2 linked regions of the Zymomonas mobilis subsp. pomaceae ATCC 29192 genome follow. The protein of the gene in region 2 interacts with the protein of the main gene of each other region in a pairwise test. Links are inferred from orthologs where the notes say so. Each region holds a gene or a part of one and is shown on either strand. Other genes may lie near its edges. The genes, in order: sucD and sucC.

What was found.
Region 1: the proteins of sucC (region 2) and sucD interact in binary tests that used the Escherichia coli proteins (3 or more experiments, as listed by UniProt). The link is inferred for Zymomonas mobilis subsp. pomaceae ATCC 29192 from one-to-one orthologs.

The regions. Positions count from the first base shown.
Region 1 is NC_015709.1:748,134-755,205, reverse strand. The notes cover bases 2,639-5,547. They hold sucD (succinate--CoA ligase subunit alpha), read right to left. Parts: upstream 4,581-5,547; coding sequence 3,696-4,580; downstream 2,639-3,695. Other genes in these bases: ZYMOP_RS03335 (succinate dehydrogenase, cytochrome b556 subunit), read right to left, coding at 5,058-5,474; ZYMOP_RS03340 (succinate dehydrogenase/fumarate reductase transmembrane subunit), read right to left, coding at 4,673-5,047; ZYMOP_RS03350 (glycosyltransferase), read right to left, coding at 2,639-3,136. In the rest of the region: ATP-dependent helicase HrpB, read left to right, coding at 1-2,465; more of ZYMOP_RS03350, read right to left, coding at 2,609-2,638; ZYMOP_RS03330 (50S ribosomal protein L11 methyltransferase), read left to right, coding at 5,609-6,586. UniProt on the Escherichia coli protein: Succinyl-CoA synthetase functions in the citric acid cycle (TCA), coupling the hydrolysis of succinyl-CoA to the synthesis of either ATP or GTP and thus represents the only step of substrate-level phosphorylation in the TCA.
Region 2 is NC_015709.1:1,878,133-1,885,146, reverse strand. The notes cover bases 1,703-4,553. They hold sucC (ADP-forming succinate--CoA ligase subunit beta), read right to left. Parts: upstream 3,801-4,553; coding sequence 2,604-3,800; downstream 1,703-2,603. Other genes in these bases: ZYMOP_RS08375 (electron transfer flavoprotein subunit beta/FixA family protein), read right to left, coding at 1,733-2,482; ZYMOP_RS08380 (electron transfer flavoprotein subunit alpha/FixB family protein), read right to left, coding at 1,703-1,736. Also shown: pgl (6-phosphogluconolactonase), read right to left, coding at 1-468; more of ZYMOP_RS08380, read right to left, coding at 804-1,702; ZYMOP_RS08365 (UvrD-helicase domain-containing protein), read left to right, coding at 5,559-7,014. UniProt on the Escherichia coli protein: Succinyl-CoA synthetase functions in the citric acid cycle (TCA), coupling the hydrolysis of succinyl-CoA to the synthesis of either ATP or GTP and thus represents the only step of substrate-level phosphorylation in the TCA.

The sequences.
Region 1 (7,072 bases), 1.1 Mb from region 2 along the record:
TTCCTTCTCTGTTGAGTGCTTTGCAAAAACGTAGCAATGCCGTGCTGATTGCACCTCCGGGGGCAGGAAAAACAACAGGATTAGCGCCTTGTTTGCTGCAAGAAGCATGGTGTGATGGACAAATAATCTTATTATCACCGCGTAGATTGGCGGCCAAAGCCGCCGCCGAGCGGATGGCGGCTATGCTGGGTGAGCCTGTGGGGCATCAAATAGGTTATGCCACGAGGATGGAATCCAAGCGTTCTAAAGATACCCGCATACTGGTCGTGACCGAGGGTATTTTTCGACATTATATTCAGAAAGACCCTGAATTACAGGGTATATCGGCCGTTTTATTTGATGAGATTCACGAACGCAGTTTGGATAGCGATTTTTCTTTAGCGCTCGCGTTAGATATTCAAGCCGCCTTGCGACCTGATTTAAGGTTGATTGCTATGTCCGCCACGATGGACGGGACACGTTTTTCGGCATTAATGGCCGAAGAGGATAGGGGGATAGCCCCCGTTTTTGAAAGTCAGGGACGCTGTTATCCGCTTCATTATAATTATGTCGGGCGTCAAGCTGAAATCTCGATTGAACAAAATATGGCGGCCATAATCCGGCGAGCTTTACAGGAAAATGAAGGCGGCCTTTTAGCTTTTTTACCCGGTCTAGGCGAGATTGAACGGACAGCGGCTTTATTAAAAGATTTACCGTCCAATATCTGTCTCTATCGCTTGCATGGTGTGATTGACCCTAAAGAACAAAGGGCGGCAATTTTACCCGCCGAAAAAGGAAAACGAAAACTGGTATTAGCCAGTGCTATCGCGGAAACAAGTTTGACACTGGATGGCATTTCTATTGTTGTTGATTCTGGATTAACGCGCCGTGCCCGTTATGATCGGCAAGCGGGTTTAACCCGATTAGTAACAGAGCGTGTCAGTCGCGCTTCAGCCGATCAACGCGCAGGACGGGCAGGGCGACAGACCGTCGGCTATGTTTGGCGATTATGGGAAGAAGCCGCTCAAGCTGGTTTATCGCCCTATGATCCACCCGAGATTACCGAAGCCGATCTTTCGACTTTAACGCTTGAGTCCGCTTTGTGGGGACTTGATGATCCTCGGAAATTGCGTTGGATTGACGCCCCCCCTTCAAGCGGGATTGAAGAAGCCTATACGCGATTACGCAATTTAGAGGCGATTAATGCAGAAAATCGCCCGTTACCTCATGGTGAGGCCTTAACGCGTTTACCGATGTCTTTACCTCTGGGCCATATGCTTTTAGCGGCGAAAGAAAGAGGACTGGGAAAAATGGCAGCGGATATGGCTGTCTTATTATCAGAACGCGGGTTAGGCGGGTTAGACTGTGACCTTGAAAGCCGTTTAGCCCGTTTTCGTCGTGATAGAGGGCCACGTGCCCAAAAAGCACGGGATTTAGCGGCAAGATGGCAAAAATTAGCCGGTATTTCATCCTCTACCCCACCTACGCCCGATAATGAAAATCATATCGGTATTTGTATCGCTTTGGCTTTTCCTGATCGGGTCGCAAAAAGGCGCGATTCAACGGGGTCCCAATGGCTATCTGTGGGTGGAAGAGGATTCCAACTAGACCCAGCTTCACCCCTAGCCCGTCATGAATGGTTAGCCGTTGCAGAAGCGCAAGGTTCTGCCCAATCGGCACGGATTATAGCCGCAGCGCCTCTTGATAAAGAAGATATAACGGCGCTTTTTTCAGACAAAATTATGACAGAGCATCTCGTTCAGTTGAATAAAGAGAATTATGCTGTTGAGCCCCAGAGAAGGCAGCGCTTAGGGGCTGTTATCCTCAGTAAAGGGCGTGATGATTCACCTGATGAATCGATGATCGCGGCGGCTTTACTCGAGGCTGTGCAGCAATATGGCTTGAATATTCTTCCATGGCCGGAAACGGCGTGTACTTTACGTCAACGATGGGCTTTTCTTGCTGCCCAATCGGATGAGATAAGAGATAATCTTCCCGATCTAAGCGATAACGCCTTGTTAGAAAAACAGGCGATCTGGTTAGAACCGATTTTAAAGGGGTGTCGACGTCTGGATCAAATCGCCCCTACCGCTTTATCGCAGGCATTGGACAATCTTTTGGGTTGGCAGGGGAAACAGCAACTAGAGGATTGGGCACCGGCACGATTGATAACACCCGCAGGCAGCAGCCATGTTATTGATTATCAAGCCGAAGGAGGGCCTGCGGTTGAAGTAAGGCCCCAGGCTTTATTCGGGATGAAAAACCATCCGATGTTAGCCAATGGAAGGGTGGCGTTGGTTTTTCGTCTCGTTTCACCCGCAGGCCGTCCTATTCAGACCACAACAAATTTGCCCGATTTTTGGGCAGGAAGTTGGAAAATGGTCGCCAAAGAGATGCGGGGACGGTATCCTCGCCATCCATGGCCAGATGATCCCGCCTCCGCTGTGCCAACCTTGCGTACACAAAAAGGGCGCAAAGTACATTAGCCTTTTCCAAAGCCTTATTATGGAACGTTAATCCGTCCTATAAACGCAAATATGCTTATAGTCAGACATAGGACAGGACCATCCGGCAGGCGAAATCTTTGGCCTTTAAGCTTGCGCGGATAGGGACTCTTTTCTTTGTGTCGTTATTCTTCTAGAGCTATTTCGCAGACACGATTAGGTTGCCCCTTGGTCGTTCCCCATACATGATCAGCAAAGACATGCCCTTTTCCGCTATAGCGGGCACCGGTATTGTGAATCGGGGTAAAATAATGGCTAGGCCATAAAGTATAGCCATATTGAGGGTTTTCTTTGTGGATTTCCGTAACGAGTTTAGGGCCAGTTATATGGCAAGGCCAACCATCCACAATAGATTCTCTGGCGTGAATTCTTTCGATAAGTTTAGCCATAAATTCTTGTTCTGGGGCCGCCCCCATAACATGATTGCCAATAAGGCCAGGGCGCATTTGTTCATGTTCCCAACCAAGACAAATATCGCTATCAAAAAGCCAGTCTTCTAAGGGGCGGATACAATAACAATCTGCATCCACATAGAAGCCGCCTTCAATAAAAAGGATTTCATAACGCATCAAATCGCTAACGCCATCCAAACGGCCCCATTCTAACAACGTTTTGATGTGTTGGATGTTATACCAATTATGATTAGCTAAAATATCGTTACCCCAGACCTTAACTTGCCAATCTGGATTTTTATCAACCCAACTGTTGATGAAATGAGTAGGGCATTTACTCTCATCTCCGATCCAAATGGTATGAATGATTTTCGGGATTGATAATCCCCCCCCCCATCATATCGTTAAATCCGTATTTATCAGCCATATCGTTTCTTTTGTTTATAATATTGGATATTGAAAGTAGTAAAGAATTCGTCAATTTATTTCAATAAATTAAAAGATGTATTAGTGCCTTATTAATATAAGGCTCTACAGATTTAAAATTTTTAATTTTAGGTAATTTTTTTTCTTACCAGAAACATAAGAAAATTTTATAAAAATCTTACAATAAATAAAATATGATTTATTATCTATAATGCCTGAATAAACCTATAATATTCACAATGTGGCCGAAGACATCGGGTTTTCTATAGGGAATGTTGCAAGCCTTTTGTTTATCTTATTTATTGATAATGCGAGGGTGAATGAAGAATACAGAATGAAAAAAGGCATGTAAAAATACACGCCTCTTTTTTCATTGTATATCTGATAAGGGATATTAATCTTTAATCAGATTATAGAGTGTCTGACCAATTTTTGACGGGTCGGGTGTCATGGCGATACCCGCTTTCCGCATGGCTTCTATTTTTGTCGCGGCATTCCCCGAACTACCGGAAACAATAGCCCCCGCATGACCCATATGACGCCCCGGTGGCGCTGAAACGCCCGCAATGAAACCGGCGACTGGTTTTTTACGGCCTTTACGGGCTTGCTCTTTTAAAAATTCTGCCGCGTTCTCTTCATCCGTGCCACCGATTTCCCCGATCATGATAATAGATTCCGTTTCATCATCCGCTAAAAACATATCCAGCACATCGATAAAATCGGTTCCATTAACCGGATCCCCCCCAATACCTACGGCCGTTGATTGCCCTAACCCCAATTGGCTGGTTTGGAAAACGGCTTCATAAGTGAGGGTGCCGGAACGGCTGACGATGCCCACCGAACCTTTTTTGAAAATAGCCCCCGGCATAATACCGATCCGTGCGCCTTCCGGCGTCAGCAATCCTGGACTATTCGGGCCGATTAACCGTGATTTAGAACCGGTTAAAGCCCGTTTCACCCGTACCATATCCAGAACCGGAATGCCTTCTGTTACCGTTACAATTAACGGAATTTCAGCATCAATCGCTTCTAAGATGGCATCCCCGGCAAAAGCGGGGGGAACGAATATCATGGACGCATCCGCGCCCGTTTTTGCCCTTGCCTCGGAAACAGTATTAAAAATAGGAAGATCAAGATGGGTTTGTCCCCCCTTACCCGGCGTGACACCGCCCACCATTTTTGTTCCGTAAGCCAGTGATTGTGCCGTGTGGTGGCTGCCTTGCTGGCCAGTGATGCCTTGCGTAATAACTTTCGTCGCCGCACTAGCAAGAATTGACATCGGTTAATTTCTCCTGACCAGACGCCCAGCTGCAAGGCCGTGGCAGACCGTCTTAAAAGCGATTTAGTTATAAAGAAAACGGAAAATGGAAATCAGCTTATGCCTGAATGAAAAGCAATTTTCAAAACAGAAAAAATAGCAAAACTCCCTACGATTATCATATAAAAATAGAGGATAAGCTGAAGACTATTTCTTATTTTACGATAAGAAGGCGAAGGAAAAAGCGTATCGACAAAAAATCGGGCATAACCATACGTAGAAAACACCAAGAGCACTATGGGTATGGCCACGATAGCTTGGCCAAGCCACCGCCGCACAAGGTTAAAGTCATAAGACGGCAACCGAAAAAACGAGATAATTAACCAACTGTATAAGAAGACATTCGCCAAGGCTGTTAGCTGTTTATAAAAATCAGCTTTTTTATCCCTGTCTATAGGGGGTGTCGGGCTGAGGCTGTCTTTCATCATGTCTCGAATATTACCTTAATAAAATGAGAGCCCACACTAAAAATGTTATAAGCAGCGCTATCATACTCATAGCGGAATAGAAGCCGTGGCTTTCTCTAAGCGAAGGATTACGGCTTCCCTTAAGAGCATTAAAACGTATCGAGGCCATAACATGATAAAAAAAACACCATGTCAGCCCGACCCCGATTATCCGGCTTAAAATATTCACAGAAAAAGCAAAAGAGTTCTTGTCGGCTGCATGAACCATATAATGCAGAAAAAAGGCATAATTTTCGGGGCTACTTGCAACCGAGAATAACCATAGCGTAAAAACAGGAAAAGCAATAAAGGCAATTGCTAACGCGGTTATGCGGTGTAACAAAGTAGCCGATTTTTGGAAATCCGGCGATGCTGTTTTAGAAGAAGAAGGATTAATCGGCCTCGCCACAAGAAAATACTCCGGTTAGACGGAAGAAATATATCAGCTCTCGAAAATTATCTTTTAAACCATAGATAATATGGCGCAACTGATGATCGGTTTTAAAGATAAAAATAAAAACGGAAAAGGACGAATAGGACGCTATGGCGAGTAGAAAGCAGGGTAACGGCGACACGATAACAGGATTTCCTTATAATGCGCCTTGTAATGGAAGTTGGAAACTAATCTTACCCTGTAATCGCGAGGAAGCGCAGGCTTTGGCCGAAGGTGAAATTGGGGGTTTTATACTGATGGATGAACCTCCAGTTATTATGGTAAGCGAACCGGATCCCAATCTTCCTGAAAATTGGCGTTTAGAGGCTTATTTCGACCGTGAGCCTGATGGTACGCTTGTAGCGATGCTGCGTGACTTGGTGCCTAGTGCTTCTCACCTACAACCCGTTATCGAACATATCGAAGAACAGGATTGGGTCGTTTTATCGCAGTCTGGACTAGAACCCGTTCGTGCTGGCCGTTTCTTGGTATGCACACCGGCCAATATTATTCCCGCAGAAAAGGGCTTGAAAGCTTTTACGATTGATGCGGGTCGGGCTTTTGGGACAGGTCACCATGAGACGACGACGGGCTGTCTTATGATGCTGGATAAATTAAAACGCCAAGGACAGCATTTTTCAAATATTGCTGATATTGGCACAGGCACAGGGTTATTAGCTTTTGCGTCGCGATATCTTTGGCAATCCGCGAAGGTTATAGCCTCGGATCTTGATCCGGTAGCCATTGAGGTTGCCAAGGAAAATGCTGTTATCAATAGCATACCGATGGGGCGGGGACGTTGTCAGGTCGAAATGGTTATCGCTGCCGGTCTGGCTCATCGGCGTTTACAACAGCGTGCCCCTTATGATTTGCTGATAGCCAATATTCTGGCAGGTCCTTTAATCGAATTAGCGGATTCCTTTGTCCCTGCTCTTGCCTCAGGGGGATGTTTGATTCTAGCGGGTTTGGTCAAAGAACAGGAAAAAGCGGTCTGTCGTGCTTATCAACGTTTAGGGATGCGTCTGGCAGATCGTGTGGTTTTGGGCGATTGGCCCAGCCTTTTGCTGGTAAAAAGACCCAATTTTTAATATTTTTCATTTTTTAGGCATAAAATCCTAAAAAAATGAAAATAGAGACTGGACGTAGTGAGCAGCTTGTGGCATCCGGCTTGACCTTAGCTGTTGATATTCAAGCTGAATACTTCAGCCAGTCACGCGGGTGTGGCGGAATTGGTAGACGCGACGGATTCAAAATCCGTTTCTAGCGATAGAGTGTCGGTTCGAGTCCGACCACCCGTACCATCTCTTTCTAGTATTTTCGTTATCTACAAATCTTTACTAGACCTAAATAATCAGAGATGATGACACTAAAGACGAGTAAAGGCGGTTGTCTTCAGCTTCATTCAAATTTAACCTGTCTGATACGCGTACGCCTAATTTAAAAATTTAGATAAATTTCCTTAATAATTGGGCATATCCTGTCCCCCTTAGTATCTAATAATCAAATTCCCATTGGTATCTTGATATAATTATCGCATCTTTGTGTTTAATCATGATGAAGGGTGTGATCTCTCC
Region 2 (7,014 bases):
GGGGCCATTTACAGCTTCATCAAAATTCGGCCCCGGGAAAATAGAGGCCGTGTGACCGTCATTACCCATACCCAGCCAGACAAGATCCGCAGGCCATTTGTAAGAGGCCAGTTTTTGATCAGCGGCACGCCCCGCAGCGGCACGGTCATCCAATAAGGATTCATCAATCAGCGAGACTAATTCGGCACCCGTTTTTTCGAAATATTTGGTCAGAAGGCCAAAGTTGCTTAACTTGTCACTGCGCGCGACCAAACGATCATCCGTCAGCATCAAGGTTACCTTGGGCCATTCAATTTCGCGTTCTGCAAGGGTTGGGAAAACCAGCTTGGGGGTAGAACCACCCGGAACGATTATGAGAGCGCGGCCTTTTTTTTCAATCGCCTGTTTAATAATAAATTCAATATCATCGGCAATCTGTTTGGCCATGGCCGCAACACTGTCGAATTCCCACCATTCGGCTTCGGTCATCTTCTTCTCCTTAAGGCCTGCTATTCTTCAAACGGACAGCATTTTTCTGTCTTATATAACAGGTTTCTTGATCTCATTTACAGCGCAGCAAGGCAAGGGAACAGTTTCAAACTATTGTTGCGAATCATTACCGGCTCCAATGAGAATGAAGACGTTCTAGAACGGCCTTGCATAGGATTGAAGGCAAAGCGCTATCAGTTTAGCAAAAAATATTGCTAATAGCTTGTTTTATAATGTTATTTTTAAAAATAAAGTTTATCCAGATAGCAAATCAAACTCTGCTATCTGGATATTTTTAAAGATTTCAGCCCGTGATACTGACCAGAATCAAGGGTTTAGAATTTTTCGATCAAAGAAGGCATAATTTCGAAGAGATCACCTACCAATGCAATATCAGCGATCTGGAAAATGGGGGCTTCGGGATCAATATTGATCGCTGCAATTTTACGGGAATCTTTCATACCAGCAAGATGCTGGATCGCCCCGGAAATACCCACCGCAATATAGACTTCTGGCGCAACAATTTTGCCGGTTTGACCTACCTGACAGTCATTAGGCGCATATTCAGCATCAACAGCCGCACGCGATGCCCCAACCGCTGCATGAATACAATCTGCAAAACCTTCGATTAATTCATGGAATTTCTCGGGAGAGCCTAAAGCACGGCCCCCAGAAACCACAATAGGGGCAGTGTTTAAATCGGCGCGTCCAGATTGCTGTAAATCGACAGAGACGAAACGGGAAAGGCCCGTGTCTTCGGTAGCTTCTACGGCTTCAATAGGGGCAGAACCGCCTTCGGCCTCGGCCTTTTCAAAAGCCGTTGCGCGTACGGTAACAACCTTTTTAGCATCCACGGATTGCACCGTCGCAATAGCATTTCCGGCATAAATAGGACGACGGAAAGTATCAGGGGATACAACCGTAATAATTTCGGATATTTGCTGTGTATCTAATAAAGCGGCAACGCGTGGCGCGATATTCTTGCCGTTGGAATTGGCAGAGGCGACAAAAACCTGATAATTATCCAGTAATTTTACGATCAAAGGCGTAATGTTTTCAGCTAAACTATGGGCATAAGCTGGCGCATCCGCCAAAAGCACTTTATTAATGCCTTTAATCTTGCTGGCAGCTTCAGCGGCCGCACGGATATTTTCACCGGCGATTAAAAGATCAACATCATTCTCTATCTGAAGGGCTGCCGTAATCGCAGAGAGACTGCCTTCGTCAATCGAAGCCCCATTGTAATCGACTAAAACAAGTATGCTCATGCTACGACTCCCCATTCCTTGAGTTTGGCCGCAAATTCTTCAACCGTTTCGACCTTTTCACCGGCTTGACGCACAGGTGGCTCTTCTATGCGGATAGTTTTTAACCGCGGCGTAATATCGACGCCGTAATCTATCGGCTTTTTGATTTCGATCGGCTTTTTACGCGCCTTGATAATATTCGGCAGGGAAACAAAACGCGGTTCATTAAGCCGTAAATCGGCTGTGACAACAGCCGGTAAATTAAGGCTGATCGTTTCTAGCCCGCCGTCAATTTCACGGGTCACTTCAATTTTATTATCAGCGATAGCGATTTTAGAGGCAAAGCATCCCTGTGGCCATCCCAAAAGTGCAGCCAACATTTGGCCGGTCTGATTGGAATCGTCATCAATGGCCTGCTTACCTGCAATCACTAAATCCGGTTTTTCTTCACTGACAATAGCTTTCAGCAGTTTAGCAACGGAGAGAGGTTCTACATTCTCATCTGTTTCGATAAGGATGCCGCGATCAGCGCCAATAGCGAGACCGGTGCGTATCTGATCCTGTGCCTTGGTAGGGCCTACTGACACCAAGACGATTTCTTGAACGATACCTTTTTCTTTAAGACGAACCGCTTCTTCAACAGAAATTTCATCAAAAGGATTGAGGGACATTTTGAGATTGGAAAGGTCAACTCCCGAACCATCGGCTTTCACTCTTGGTCTGAGATTATAGTCAATTACACGTTTAACGGGCACCATTACTTTCATCAGAATCTCCCTTTATCGCCTTTTAGAAGAATCGCCATGAGCGTCATCTTTAGCATTGTGTGTCGGTCAGCTATCCGCCAGTCTTTATGCTTAGGCCGACTTATCCCAAACAGTAGCAAGATCAGGCCGCTTTTTGGATAGCGGCGACGATTTTTTCCGCTGCATCTCCAAGATCATTAGCTGTAATAATGGCCAATCCAGAAGAGACAAGGGCAGCCTTACCTTCCTTGACATTGTTACCTTCCAAACGCACCACCAAAGGAACGTTAATATCCAGCTCACGAGCAGCGGCGATAATGCCTTCCGCTAAAATATCGCAACGCATGATACCGCCGAAAATATTAATGAGGATACCTTTAACCGAAGGATCGGATAGAATGATGCGAAAAGCGGTGGCCACTTTTTCGCGACTGGCCCCCCCGCCGACATCCAGAAAATTGGCGGGCATTTCGCCATGCAGCTGAATAATATCCATCGTTCCCATAGCAAGACCGGCACCATTCACCATGCAGCCAATACTGCCGTCAAGTTTAATGTAGGAAAGCCCTGATTTCTTGGCTTCTTGTTCCAAAGGATCAGAGGTACCCGCCTCACCCAACGCCGCAATATCAGGATGCCGAAAAAGCGCATTGTCGTCAAAACTGACTTTGGCATCTGCGGGTAAAAGCTTGCCATCCCCCGTTTCCACCAACGGATTAATTTCAAGTAGGCTCATATCAGTTTCAACAAAAGCCTTATAAAGCGCAGCGCTCAGTTTTATGCTTTGTTTGAAAATGTCCCCTTTAAGCCCCAGCGCAAAGCCAATAGCACGGCCATGATGGGCCTGAAATCCTGTGGCAGGATCAACAGAAATGCGATGAATAGCTTCGGGTTTATCGCGGGCGACCGCTTCAATATCCATACCGCCTTCTGGGGAGACAACAAAAGTAATCCGTCCTGTTTGACGATCTACCAGCAGAGAAAGATAATATTCACTGACGATGTCAATCGCTTCGGTAATGAAAACCTTTTCAACCAGAATACCCTTTTTATCCGTTTGGGCTGTCACTAAATGCTTACCCAGCATACGGGTTACATGATTCTTAAGCGATTCGACGTCCCGAGCTATCCGCACACCACCGCCATCAGAAGGCGATTCCCAAAAATGACCCTTGCCACGTCCGCCTGCTAAAATTTGTGATTTTATAACATAAGAAGGGCCTGAAAGCTTTTCGGCTGCTGTAATAGCGTCTTCAATAGTCGTTGCCACATGACCGGGAACAACGGGCACGCCCCGTTCCCCTAAGAGGGCCATTGCCTGATATTCGTATATATTCACCTGATTCCGGCCTTTTTACTGTGTAGATTATAGAAGCTGTATTTCAGAGATTAGAAAAAAAACAGCCGATTTTTATGAACCGGCCTATCTGTCTTCCAGAAGGATAGATTGTAGAAAAAACAGATTATAGAAAAACAGGAATGAGAAATAAAGCTACAGTTTGCAAGAAGGCTTTAAGATCTAAAGATGAATATATTCAATATTTCACTGTGATTTGAAAATTTATTTTACGTAAAAAATATTACATCCATAATTGAACTATCTTTTATTTTTGTTACAGGAGAAGCGCAGTTTTTAAAGCTTTCTACAGCTGGAAGAGCTGTATTTCTTACAGTAATGCGCTCCATATTGCTGAAGAGAAAGCCAGAGGATAAGTAAGCCCCCTTGCTCGCTGGCTTAAATTAAGGGTCGCTTTTTATTTTAAGAAGCGACCCTTCTTTTAAGATTAATCTCTAAAACAGTCATCTTTAAGCATTAAAAATAAAAACATCCCTTTTCATAAGGTAATTTTTGCTATTTTTTTAAAATGAAAATTCGGTATCAATCCAAAATATCAAGGTCCAAATATTTGGCGATATTTAATTAACCTTATAAAATAAAATATCGATTAATTAAAAATAGGGTTTCAAAAAATAGGGTGCCGCTATCTAAAGAGACCCAGATATACTTAATCGAGAGACTCGGGCACATCCAATCGTCAGCCAAGTCATTATAATCCATTTTGGATATTATCTATAAACCCATTCACCCGCAATCGTGACCCAACAAAATCACAGCTAAAATCAGGTAAAATTGGCTATCTAGAGCCTAAATCCGTTAAAAATGATAGCTACACGATAAACACCTATAGAGATCGTAACATTGGCACGGGCCACCATCAGCCAAAGCGGCACACTCGCCCTTCAGGCCTTTGCCTTTGATAAACATGTAGTAAAATGCCGTCTTTTAATAACAAACTGTCTTATAGAAAAAACGAAAATATTCTGAACTACTCTTACTACGCTTGAGAGGTGAAGAATCCCATAGCCACCAGCATCATCTTAGCCCTTTAAAACCCCGCCTTTTCTTTTTCCTGATCATACCCAAAAACAAATCTAACTTGTTTTTCCTCGAAACCCTCACAAAAAATAAAAAGCCGACAGATAGATAAAACCCGCCCCGCCTATATTCTGACTTCAAAACCCCACAAAAAACCCAATTATTTAACTTTTTAAGCAATTCTTGGGCATCAGCACCCCCCTTTCCGCCTCTGATGAATCCAGAATCTTGTGGCTCTTCTATTTTGCGGGACGCCTTCGCCTTTGAAATAGCGAAGACCTAAATTATATTTAGTCTCGATTGCATCTTGATTGCTAGCCTTCTGAGGGCTGCCATCTTAAAACATTGAGGGCTTCTCTAATCCAAGGCGGCCATTATCCTTGACGACAACAGCATCCGCAGAGGATGGAAAACTTGAAAATGCCCCTATGTTAATGACAATCGCGGCACCCGTAAGCCAGAAACGGCGATTCCAGATATTCTTGACGGATATATGATTCTTCCCTTGGTATTATTTCTATGGATTCACAGTATTTTTTAAAAAATGTAGGTCTCTATATTTAAAAATGGAATAATATCTTATTTTTTTAGAAAAAAAACTGTATATATTTTAAATTTTAATATTTTTTATTTATTTTAAATTTAATTTTTTATTATTTTTTCATTTTTTTATTTTAATAAATATTTTTATAGTGCTTAATAAAGAAATAAGGTGTGCTCATGAGCCATTTTTTAGCTGATCTCCATGTTCATTCTCGCTATGCGCGCGCCACCAGTCGTAATTTAGATCTGGAACATTTGGCGTCAGGATCAGCTGAAAAAGGGATTCATCTGGTAGCGACTGGAGACTGCACCCATCCGGCGTGGCGGCAGGAAATGAAAGAGAAGCTAATCGCAGAAGGCAACGGCCTGTTCCGGTTAAAGCCGGAGATTGAACAGCCTTTGATGAAAAATTTACCCATCGGATGCCAAACACCTGTCCGCTTTATTCTTTCGGGGGAAATATCGACCATTTATAAGAAAGGCGACAAAACCCGAAAAGTGCACCATCTGGTATATCATTCTCACTTTGAAGCAGCGGATCGCTTTGCCGAAAAACTAGCCAAGATAGGCAATATTGTTTCAGATGGACGACCAATTTTAGGATTGGACTCTCGTGATCTCCTTGAAATAACCTTGGAATCGGGAAAGGATTCATGGCTTGCGCCTGCCCATATTTGGACGCCTTGGTTTTCAGCTTTGGGATCAAAATCCGGTTTTGATTCTATTGATGAATGTTATGGCGATTTAGCAGGGCATATTTTTGCGGCTGAAACCGGTTTATCTTCTGATCCTGAGATGAATTGGCGCGTCTCCTCTTTGGATCGCTATCGCCTGATATCAAGTTCAGATGCCCATTCGCCCGCTAAGTTAGGACGGGAAGCTACTTTATTTGATTGTGATATGGGATTCCAACCGCTTCGCCACGCTCTTGAAACGGGAGAAGGCTATATCGGCACGATTGAATTCTTTCCTGAAGAAGGGAAATACCATGCCGATGGTCACCGTCATTGCCATATCAGCCTGACACCCAAGGAGACGTTAGCGCTTGGTGGCCTTTGTCCTGTATGCGGTAAGCCACTGACCATTGGGGTTGCCCATCGGGTAGAAGCCTTGGCCGATCGGGAAGAGGGCATTCCGCCTTCAACCGCTGGTAAGTTTAGCAGCTTAGTGCCCTTGCCCGAAATTTTAAGTGAATTATGGGGCGTTGGGCCTACGTCTCGTAAAGTCACCCAAGCCTATCAACGCAGCTTATCCTTATTGGGATCAGAATTGGCTATCTTGGAAACGGTAGCGATTGAAGATATGACGTCGATTCACCCCTTGCTAGGCGAAGCGATTGATCGATTGCGAAAGGGCAAAGTCATTCGCGAAGCCGGTTATGACGGGGAATATGGCACTATTCGTTTGTTTGAAAAACAGGAAATGGAGCAGCTGACAAAGGGTGGCCTATTATTTAACTTTGCGCCTGTCAGGAAAGCGCCCATCATTGCAGAAGCGCCGCGGATAGAAGAGAAAGCCCTAGCGCTTGATCCTATAAAAAAAGTGCTAGGAGAAAAAGCGCGACAAGATGAAACTATCGCGCCCTTTCTAAAGCCTCTTGATCAGCCGCAGCGAGAAGCGGCCTTGATAACAG